DNA from 2 places in the Clostridium carnis genome. Region 1 is predicted to be linked to the other one. Evidence: predicted binding sites of a transcription regulator. Region 1 holds the regulator's gene; the other holds the start of a gene.
The links. Region 1 encodes Rex, which represses fermentation and respiration genes when NADH is low (regulators of the CRP and FNR family bind a similar motif). Its sites were predicted from a motif close to ATTGTTAANNNNTTAACAAT; they were not measured.
Positions count from the first base shown of each region.

Region 2: a site for Rex is predicted at 2,349-2,368, ahead of adhE (bifunctional acetaldehyde-CoA/alcohol dehydrogenase). Genes of this name have one in related genera too.

Region 1 covers NZ_BAAHYS010000001.1:1,699,079-1,704,462, forward strand. The annotation lists gene ACYQ1T_RS08115 (heavy metal translocating P-type ATPase) at 1-1,461, shown strand, start outside; gene ACYQ1T_RS08120 (manganese efflux pump MntP) at 1,822-2,415, shown strand; gene ACYQ1T_RS08125 (redox-sensing transcriptional repressor Rex) at 2,543-3,181, shown strand; gene ACYQ1T_RS08130 (short-chain-enoyl-CoA hydratase) at 3,368-4,150, shown strand; gene ACYQ1T_RS08135 (acyl-CoA dehydrogenase) at 4,229-5,368, shown strand; gene ACYQ1T_RS08140 (electron transfer flavoprotein subunit beta) at 5,383-5,384, shown strand, end outside.
Region 2 covers NZ_BAAHYS010000001.1:2,590,516-2,595,899, reverse strand. The annotation lists gene adhE (bifunctional acetaldehyde-CoA/alcohol dehydrogenase) at 1-2,251, opposite strand, end outside; gene ACYQ1T_RS12510 (HutP family protein) at 2,836-3,249, opposite strand; gene ACYQ1T_RS12505 (acetyl-CoA carboxylase carboxyltransferase subunit alpha) at 3,373-4,185, opposite strand; gene accD (acetyl-CoA carboxylase, carboxyltransferase subunit beta) at 4,178-5,050, opposite strand; gene ACYQ1T_RS12495 (acetyl-CoA carboxylase biotin carboxylase subunit) at 5,043-5,384, opposite strand, start outside.

The DNA of each region.
Region 1 (5,384 bases):
GAAAAGGTATCACCAGAAATAGTTTCAATAGATGATATTATTTTAATAAAACCAGGTGAAAGGGTTCCGCTAGATGGAATAATAGTAGAAGGGAAAAGTTTTGTTGATACTTCGGCCCTAACAGGAGAATCAGTTCCAAGAGAAGTTTTAGAAAATGATGAAATATTATCCGGATTTATAAATACAAGTGGTGTTTTAAAAGTAAAGGTGACTAAGGTATTTGGAGAATCTACTGTTGCAAGAATTTTAGAGCTTGTAGAAAATGCCTCAAGTAAAAAAGCACCAACAGAAAAGTTTATTACAAAGTTCTCTAAAATTTATACTCCTATTGTAGTAATTTCAGCATTAGCTTTAGCAATATTACCACCATTATTAATAAAAGATGCAGTATTTTCAGATTGGATATATAGAGCTCTTATTTTCTTAGTTGTATCTTGTCCTTGTGCATTAGTTGTATCTATTCCATTAGGGTTGTTTGCAGGAATTGGCGGGGCATCTAAAAAAGGAATTTTAGTTAAGGGTGGAAATTATTTAGAAGCATTAAAAGATGTTGAAGTTATAGTTTTTGATAAAACAGGAACTTTAACTAAAGGTGTATTTAAAGTAACTGAAATAAATAATTTAAATATTGAAAAAGATGAACTATTAAAAATAGCAGCATTTGGAGAAAGTTTATCTAATCATCCTATAGCACAATCAATAGTTAAGGAATATGGAAAAGATATAAATAAAGATGAAATAAATAATTATGAAGAAATATCTGGTCATGGAATTAAAGTTAATATCAATGGTAATGAAGTTCTTTTAGGTAATTATAAGTTAATGGAAAGGTTCAATATTTCTTATGAAAATAAGGAGTCTATAGGAACAATTATTCATATAGCTATAAATGGAAAATATAAAGGAAATATAGTAATTTCTGATGAAATTAAAGAGAGTTCTAAATCTGCAATAAAACAACTAAGAGATATAGGGGTGTCTAAAACTGTAATGCTAACAGGTGATAATAAAAAGGTTGCAGAAAAAGTTAAAAATATAATAGGTATAGATGAAGTTTATTCTGAGCTATTACCAGCAGATAAAGTAGAAAAAATTGAAGATTTAATAAATAAAAAATCACAAAAGGGCAAGGTCATATTTGTAGGGGATGGAATAAATGATGCACCAGTATTAGCAAGAGCAGATATCGGAGTTGCAATGGGTGGTATTGGTTCAGATGCAGCTATAGAAGCAGCAAATGTAGTTTTAATGAAAGATAATCCAGAAGCATTAGTAGATGCAATAGAAATAGGAAGAAAAACAAATAAAATATTATGGCAAAATATTATTTTTTCATTGGGAATAAAGGTTTTAGTCTTAATTCTTGGTGCTTTAGGTATGGCAAATATGTGGGAAGCTGTTTTTGCAGATGTTGGAGTTACTGTTATAGCAGTATTGAATTCTACTAGATGTTTAAAGTAGCAATTAGAGTGATATTTAAAGAGGAAAAATTATTATTTTAATGTTGTTGACAAATTTCATCATTTTAAATATAATGAATTAGGTTGAGAACATTTCAGGCATAAGGGAAGCATACAAGATCATTGATCTTGATTACAAACCCTATAAATACTAGGTTTATAGGTGGTTTGTATAAATTTAGAGACTTATGTATAACGAATCTGCTGCGTTATACATAAGTCTTATTTTTATAATGATAAATTAATTTTTTTGAAAATTTTTTAATTAATTAATAATATAATTAAGATTTTTACAAAAGATAAAGGGGTAATATGGAATTTTAAATAGATAAATGTATTTTTATGACTATGGAGGCAAAGTATGAACTTAATAAGTATTCTTTTAATAGCGATAGGATTAGCAATGGATGCTTTTGCAGTATCGTTAACAACTGGACTTAAAGTAACTAAAGATAAAAAGACTTATTTAGCAATTAAGTCAGGTATATTTTTTGGTATAGCACAAGGGGTTATGCCAGTAATAGGGTGGTTTTTAGGAAATAACTTTAAACAGTATATAGAAGGCTTTGATCACTGGATAGCATTTTTACTTTTAGGAATTATAGGAGGAAAAATGGCTTATGAAGGATTAAAATCTAATGATGAAGAATCAGAAAATGAAGTAGATTTTTCAAATAAAAGAATGTTTATATTATCTATAGCTACAAGCATAGATGCACTAGCAATTGGAGTAAGTCTTGGAGCTTTAAATGCAAATATAATTACATCCGCATTAATAATTGGAGTAGTTACAATGATAATATGCATATTAGGGGTATATTTAGGAAAAATATGTGGAAATTTACTTCAAGGGAAAGCGGAAGTAGTTGGTGGAATAATATTAATATGCATAGGGGCAAAAATTTTATTAGAGCATACAGGAATTATAGATAAAATAATAAACTTTGTTAAATAGATAACTCAAATAGTTTTAAAAATTGTATAAAGGTGTTACAATATAAAATATAAATAAAGTATATAATAGTATTATTTGTTAATACGGTTATACTATTAAAAATAAATTTGGTTAGGAGATACACAGTATGGAAAAGAAAAAAAATATTTCTATGGCTGTAATAAAGAGATTACCAAAATATCATAGATATCTACAAGAATTAATGAGAAATGACGTTGATAGAATTTCATCCAAAGAATTAGGTGAAAAAATAGGATTTACAGCATCTCAAATACGTCAAGATTTAAATTGTTTTGGTGATTTTGGACAGCAAGGTTATGGATATAATGTTAAAGATTTATTTAATCAAATAAGTCTAATTTTAGGTCTTAATAAAGATTATAAAGGTATAATCATAGGTGCTGGTAATATAGGTCAGGCAATTGCAAACTATAGTAGATTTTCTAAGTTAGGGTTAACAGTAGAAGCGATTTTTGACGCTAATCCTAAATTAATTGGAATGAAAATTAGAGATATAGAGATAGAAGATATAGATGGATTAAGTGTATATTTACAAGAAAATAATATAGACGTAGGAATGATTTGTGTGCCTAGAATTAATGCGCAAAAGGTATGTGATGTCTTAGTTGAAGGTGGAGTAAATGGTATTTGGAATTTTGCACCTGTTGATTTAGTAGTTCCAGAAGATGTTATAGTAGAAAATGTACATTTATCAGAAAGTTTATTAACTCTAATATATTTATTACATAAAGGTGATAAAGAGTAGATTCATAATATTGTAAAAGTTATCTTATTATAGAAATAGTTATTGCAAAAGAAAAATTCAAGGTTTATAATTATAATTGAAGTTAAGGCTTCAATTATTTTTTTTATTTAATTGTTAATCTTATAACAATTTTATGGTCAGTAAATTAACTTTAAATATAAAAGTTGGGTAAAGGGAGGATTTTACATGGAATTAAAAAATGTAATTCTTGAAAAAGAGGGGAATTTAGCTATTGTTACAATCAATAGACCTAAGGCATTAAATGCATTAAACTCAGAAACACTTGTAGATTTAAATACAATTTTAACAGATCTAGAAAGTGATAAAGATATTTACTGCGTAATTTTAACAGGAGCTGGTGAAAAATCATTTGTTGCTGGTGCAGATATTGCTGAGATGAAAGATTTAAATGAAGAACAAGGAAAAGAATTTGGACTTCTTGGAAATAAAGTTTTCAGAAGATTAGAAAATTTAGATAAGCCAGTAATAGCAGCTATATCAGGATTTGCACTAGGTGGTGGATGTGAAATAGCAATGGCTTGTGATATAAGAATAGCTTCAGAAAAGGCTAAATTTGGACAACCTGAAGCAGGGCTTGGAATTACTCCTGGTTTTGGTGGGACTCAAAGATTACCAAGATTAGTTGGACAAGGAAAAGCTAAGGAAATGATTTACACAGGAGCAATAATTAAAGCAGATGAAGCTTTAAGAGTGGGATTAGTAAATAAGGTAGTACCTTTAGAAAGTTTAATGGAAGAAGCAAAGAAAATGGCAGGCATGATAATTGCAAATGCACCAATAGCAGTTAAACTTTGTAAGGATGCAATAAATAGAGGAATGCAAGTAGATATAGATACTGCAATCGTTATAGAAGCAGAAGATTTTGGGAAGTGTTTCTTAACAGAAGACCAAAAAGAAGGAATGAGTGCTTTTATTGAAAGAAGAGAAAAAAGTTTCCAAAATAAATAGTCAGAATTATCATTAAAAAATAAATAGTCAAATATTTTGGTGAATTAAAAAGGTGTAAACATAGGGAGGTAAAATTAAATGAATTTCCAATTAACTAGAGAGCAAGAATTAGTAAGACAAATGGTTAGAGAATTCGCAGTAAACGAAGTAAAACCAATTGCAGCAGAAATCGATGAAACAGAAAGATTTCCAATGGAAAACGTTCAAAAAATGGCTAAACTAGGTATGCTTGGTATTCCATTTTCAAAAGAATATGGTGGAGCTGGTGGAGACACTCTTTCTTATATATTAGCTGTTGAAGAATTATCAAAAGTTTGTGGTACAACAGGTGTTATAGTATCAGCACATACTTCACTTTGTGCTTCGCTTATTGAACAATTTGGTAATCCAACTCAAAAAGGAAAATATCTAAAAGACCTTGCAACTGGTAAAAAGCTAGGTGCTTTTGGTTTAACTGAACCAGGCGCAGGTACAGATGCAGCTGGACAACAAACAGTTGCAGTTTTAGAAGATGATCACTATGTATTAAATGGATCAAAGATATTTATTACAAATGGTGGAGTTGCTGAAACATTTATTATATTTGCTATGACAGATAAGAGTAAAGGAACAAAGGGAATTTCAGCATTTATAGTTGAGAAAGACTTCCCAGGTTTCTCTATAGGAAAGAAAGAAGAAAAGCTTGGAATAAGAGCATCTTCTACAACAGAATTAGTTATGGTTAATTGTATAGTTCCAAAAGAAAATTTAATTGGACAAGAAGGTAAAGGCTTCGGTATAGCAATGAAGACTCTAGATGGAGGAAGAATTGGTATAGCAGCACAAGCATTAGGAATAGCAGAAGGTGCTTTTGAAGAAGCTGTAGCTTATATGAAAGAAAGAAAACAATTTGGTAGACCAATTGCTGCATTCCAAGGTTTACAATGGATGATAGCAGAAATGGATACTAAAATTGAAGCTGCAAGACATTTAGTTTATAAAGCAGCATGCTTAAAAGAAGCTAAAATGCCTTATTCAGTAGATGCAGCAAGAGCTAAACTTTACGCTGCTGAAGTAGCTATGGAAGTTACAACTAAAGCAGTTCAAATATTTGGTGGATATGGATACACTAAAGAATATCCAGTAGAAAGAATGATGAGAGACGCTAAGATAACTGAAATATATGAAGGAACTTCAGAAGTTCAAAAAATGGTTATCGCTGGAAGCGCATTAAGATAGAGGAGGACTTATAGAT
Region 2 (5,384 bases), 890 kb from region 1:
TAAACTTAATAACTTCATTTATTAATAATGAGTTAGCCATACCATGTGGTAAGTGATGGAATGCACCTAACTTATGAGCCATTGAGTGACAAATTCCTAAGAATGCATTTGAGAATGCCATACCTGCCATACATGAAGCATGGGCCATTTTTTCTCTTGCCTTAACATTAGTAGTTCCTTCATTATATGCATCTGGTAAATATTTAAATACTAATCTAATAGCTTCTAATGATAATCCATTAGTATATTCTGATGCCATTATTGATACATAAGCTTCTATAGCATGAACTAATACGTCTATACCAGCACAAGCTGTTAATCCCTTAGGAGAAGTCATCATAAGTTCTGCATCAACTATAGCCATATCTGGAGTTAGTTCATAATCTGCAAGTGGATACTTAACTCCTGTTTGTTCATCTGTAATAACTGCAAATGGAGTAACTTCTGATCCTGTACCAGCTGAAGTAGCTACTGCAACCATCATAGCTTTATCACCCATTGTTGGGAATCTATAAACTCTCTTTCTTATATCCATAAATCTCATAGCTAAATCTTCAAATCTAACTTCTGGATGTTCATACATAACCCACATAATCTTAGCAGCATCCATTGCTGATCCACCACCAAGTGATAATACTACGTCTGGGTTAAATGCTAACATTTCTTTTGCTCCAGCCTTAGCTGTCTTTAATGTTGGATCTGGTTCAACATCTGAGAATATTTTATATTGTATTCCATATCTTTCTAATACATCAGTAATTTTATTTGTATATCCTAATTCAAACAATACTTTATCTGTTACTATAAATACTTTCTTTTTACCCATTTCATGTAATTCTTGAAGAGCTACTGGTAAACAACCATATTTAAAGTAAGTTTTTTCTGGAACTCTAAACCAAAGCATATTTTCTCTCCTCTCAGCTACACTCTTAACATTTATTAAGTGTTTAGGACCAACATTTTCTGAAACTGAGTTTCCTCCCCATGATCCACAACCTAAAGTTAATGATGGTGCTAATCTAAAGTTAAATACGTCTCCAATAGCTCCTTGAGATGCTGGCATATTTATAAGAGTTCTAGCAGTTTTCATTGCTGCTCCAAAAGCTTCAATTCTATCTCTTGATTTTATTTGATCAGTATAGAATACTGAAGTATGACCCATACCACCTAATTCTATTAATCTACAAGCTTTTGTTAAAGCTTCATCAAATGACTTAACTCTATACATTGCTAAAACTGGTGATAACTTTTCATGTGAGAACGGTTCTTCTAATTCTACTGATTCAACTTCTCCTACTAACACCTTAGCTGTTGTTGGAACATTAACTCCTGCCATTTCAGCAATTTTATAAGCTGATTGACCAACCATATTAGCATTTAAGCCACCTTTTTCATTTAATATTATCTTTCTAACTTTATCTATTTCTTCACCTTTTAAGATATATGCTCCTCTTGCAGCTAATTCTTTTTTAACTTCATCATATATCTCATCCATAACTAATATACTTTGTTCTGATGCACATATAACACCATTATCAAAAGTCTTTGAAAGAAGTATTGAGTTTACAGCCATTTTTATATGAGCTGTTTCATCGATAATTGCTGGAGTATTTCCTGCTCCAACTCCTAAAGCTGGTCTTCCTGATGAATAAGCTGACTTAACCATGGCTGGGCCACCTGTTGCAAGAATTATATCTGATTCTCTCATAACATTTTGAGATAATTCTACTGATGGTTCATCAATCCAACCTATTATTCCTTCTGGAGCTCCAGCTTTAACTGCTGCATCTAAAACTATTCTAGCTGCTTCAATTGTAGCATTTTTAGCTCTTGGATGAGGTGATATTATTATAGCATTTCTTGTTTTTAAAGCTATTAAAGTTTTAAATATAGCTGTTGATGTTGGATTTGTAGTTGGAACTATGGCAGATATAACTCCTATTGGTTCAGCAACTTTAGTTATACCATATGTATGATCCTCTTCTATAATTCCACATGTTTTCATATCTTTATATTGATTATAAATATATTCTGCTGCAAAATGGTTTTTTATAACTTTATCTTCTACTATTCCCATTCCACTTTCTGCTACAGCCATTTTAGCAAGCTTAATTCTGTTATCGTTCGCCGCCATTGCTGCTTGTCTGAATATTTCATCTACTTGTTCTTGTGTGTATGTAGCAAACACCTTTTGTGCTGCTCTTAATTCCTTAATTCTTTGAGTTAACTCTTGTGCATTTGTTACTGCCATTGTTATTCCCCCTACAATATATATTAATTTTAGTTTTTTCAATATTATTTGAAAATTTATTTTGTTCTCATAACTGATTACAAATTTATTTTATTACATTGTTTATTTTTTGTCAATCTTTTTTCTTTTATTTTTTTCTATTATTTTCTTTTTTTCTAAAACACTCCCTTACACCCTATATTTCTTATTAAATTTCTTATTCTTTTTCAACATTTATATCTATTTTTACCTTAAAATTTATTATTATTCTTATTTTTTTTATATTTTTATTTTATTATTATTAATGCGATTTAACATTTTCTACAAATTGTAAATTCCATTAAAATTTCTTTAACTTTATGACATTTTAGAATATAGTGTTAAAACTTCGTTATTAATATAACAATCTTAACCGTTTTTTTATATAAATATAAAATTATGTAAAATTTCAATTGTTTTAGCTATTATATTTTTTAATGTAAATTATATTCATTTGTAAAATAATCTTTAATATAGAAACTCTTTTTATAAAGGTTAATAATATTAAAAAATATGTAAAAATAAGCTATTTGCAAATGCAAATAGCTTATTTTTCTTTAATTTATTTAGTTTGGAACAGCTCTATGTCCAATTCCTATTACAACCTCATCTAAATGTAATAAACCAACACTTAAAAAAATACAAACGCTTAAATGTTCTCCACTCCTAGCTATACCTATTTTCCCACCAACATTTTGACCACTAGCTCTATTCCATACTTGCATCAAGGCATCTCTTGTTGCTCCAATAACTCCACCTTCATGTAAGTGTTCTTCTCTTATAACGTTATTTCTTTTTGAAGCCACTAACGCTCTTTCTAAGATTTTAGATGTAGATTCATTTATGTTACCACCAATATTTACTGCTGTAGCTAATATTCCAAGCTTTTTAAACTCTCTTTTTAAATCTTCTTCTTCTTCTCTGGAAGAAATAGCCATCTTTATTGCATATTGTGCAACTTCCAAACTACACTTTCCCAATGATGCCCCCCCTTTTTCTATTTTATGTTTTTTTAATAATATCATATTTTTTCATCTATAACAATTTATATATATAAAAAAGGGAGTACTTTATTAAAATCTAATTTTTAATTATACTATACATTAAAAATTTCCCATATTCCTAAATTTATTATATCTTTCTTCTAATAAAGTATCTTTATCTATATTTTCAAGCTCTTTCAATAAATCTAATATTTCTTTTTTTATTCCTATAGCCATTCTAATTTTATGCCTATGAGCTCCACCTCTTGGCTCTCTAATAATTTTATCTATAATATTAAATTCCTTTAAATCTTGAGCTGTTATTTTCATAACTTCTGAAGCTTCCTTTGCTTTGCTTCCATCTTTCCATAATATTGATGCAAAACCTTCTGGAGATAAAATTGAATAAATTGAATGTTCTAACATTAAAATTCTATCTCCCACTGCTAAACCTAATGCTCCACCACTTCCACCTTCACCTATTATTATTGATATAATGGGTGTTTTTAATCTACTCATTTCCATTAAATTTTGTGCAATCGCCTGACCTTGACCTCTTTCTTCAGCTCCTATTCCACAAAATGCACCTGGAGTATCTATAAAACATATAACTGGCCTATTAAATTTTTCTGCTTGTTTCATAAGCCTTAATGCTTTTCTATAACCTTCTGGATTAGGCATCCCAAAGTTTCTCTCTATATTTTCCTTTGTGTTTTCTCCTTTTGTTATTGCAATAACAGTTACATTTATTCCATTAATTGAAGCTATTCCTCCTATTATTGCCTTATCATCACCAAAATTTCTATCTCCATGTAACTCTATAAAATTACTAAATATCTTTTCTATATAATATTTTCCATTTGGTCTATCTTTATGTCTTGCTATATTTACTTTATCCCATGAATTAATATCTTTTATTATATCCTTATTCATCCTCAATCACCCCGTGAAGACTTAATATTATATATATCTTTTTCTTTAATTCTTTTCTATGAACTATATCATCTATAAATCCCTTTTTAAGTAAAAACTCTGCTTTTTGAAAATCATTTGGTAATTTTTCTTTTATTGTATTTTCAATAACTCTTCTTCCTGCAAATCCAATTAATGCACTAGGTTCACTTAAAGTTATATCACCTTCCATAGCAAAGCTTGCCGTTACTCCACCTGTTGTTGGATTTGTTAATACAGTAATATAAAGTAATCCTTTTTCACTATGCTTTGCTAATGCAGCTGAAATTTTTGCCATTTGCATTAAAGAAAATATTCCTTCCTGCATTCTGGCTCCACCTGAAGTTGTAAAAATAATTAAAGGAAGTTTATTTTTAGTTGCATATTCAACTAGTCTTGTAATTTTCTCTCCAACTACTGTGCCCATACTTCCCATCATAAAATAACTATCCATAACCCCTAGTGCTATCTTTAAACCATTTAGTTTACATATACCTACAACTACCGCTTCATCATTTCCTGAGCTTTCTTTATAACTTTTTATCTTTTCTTCATACCCCTTAAAATTTAATGGATTTTGTGTTTTTATCTCTTTAAAAAGTTCATTAAAAGTATCTTTATCACAAAATTGTCTTATTCGTTCTTTAGCTCCAATTCTAAAATGAAAATTACATCTATTGCAAACATGAAGGTTTGAGTTTAAATCTTCAGTATATAATATACTTCCACAGCTTTCACATTTACTCCACATACCTGAAGGTATATTAGGTTTTACTTCTTCTAATTTAGTAAAAGCCATTTTACTTACAGTGGCATATTGAGTTTTTCTAAATAAATCCTTAAGCATCTTTCTTCACCATCTTTTCTGATAAAAATGAAGTATCATAATTACCATTTAAAAATTCTTCTTGTTGAATAAGCCAATATTGAAAGTCTATATTTGTTATAACTCCACCAACTGCAAATTCTTGAAGAGATCTTTTCATCTTAATTATTGCTTCTTCTCTAGTTTTGGCAAATGTAATTAACTTTCCAACCATAGAATCATAATTATGTGGAATTTTATATCCACAATAAATTGCACTATCTAACCTTACCCCCATACCGGCTGGCATACAAAGTTCCTTTATTGTACCAGGACAAGGCCTAAAATCATTTTTAGGATCTTCTGCATTTATTCT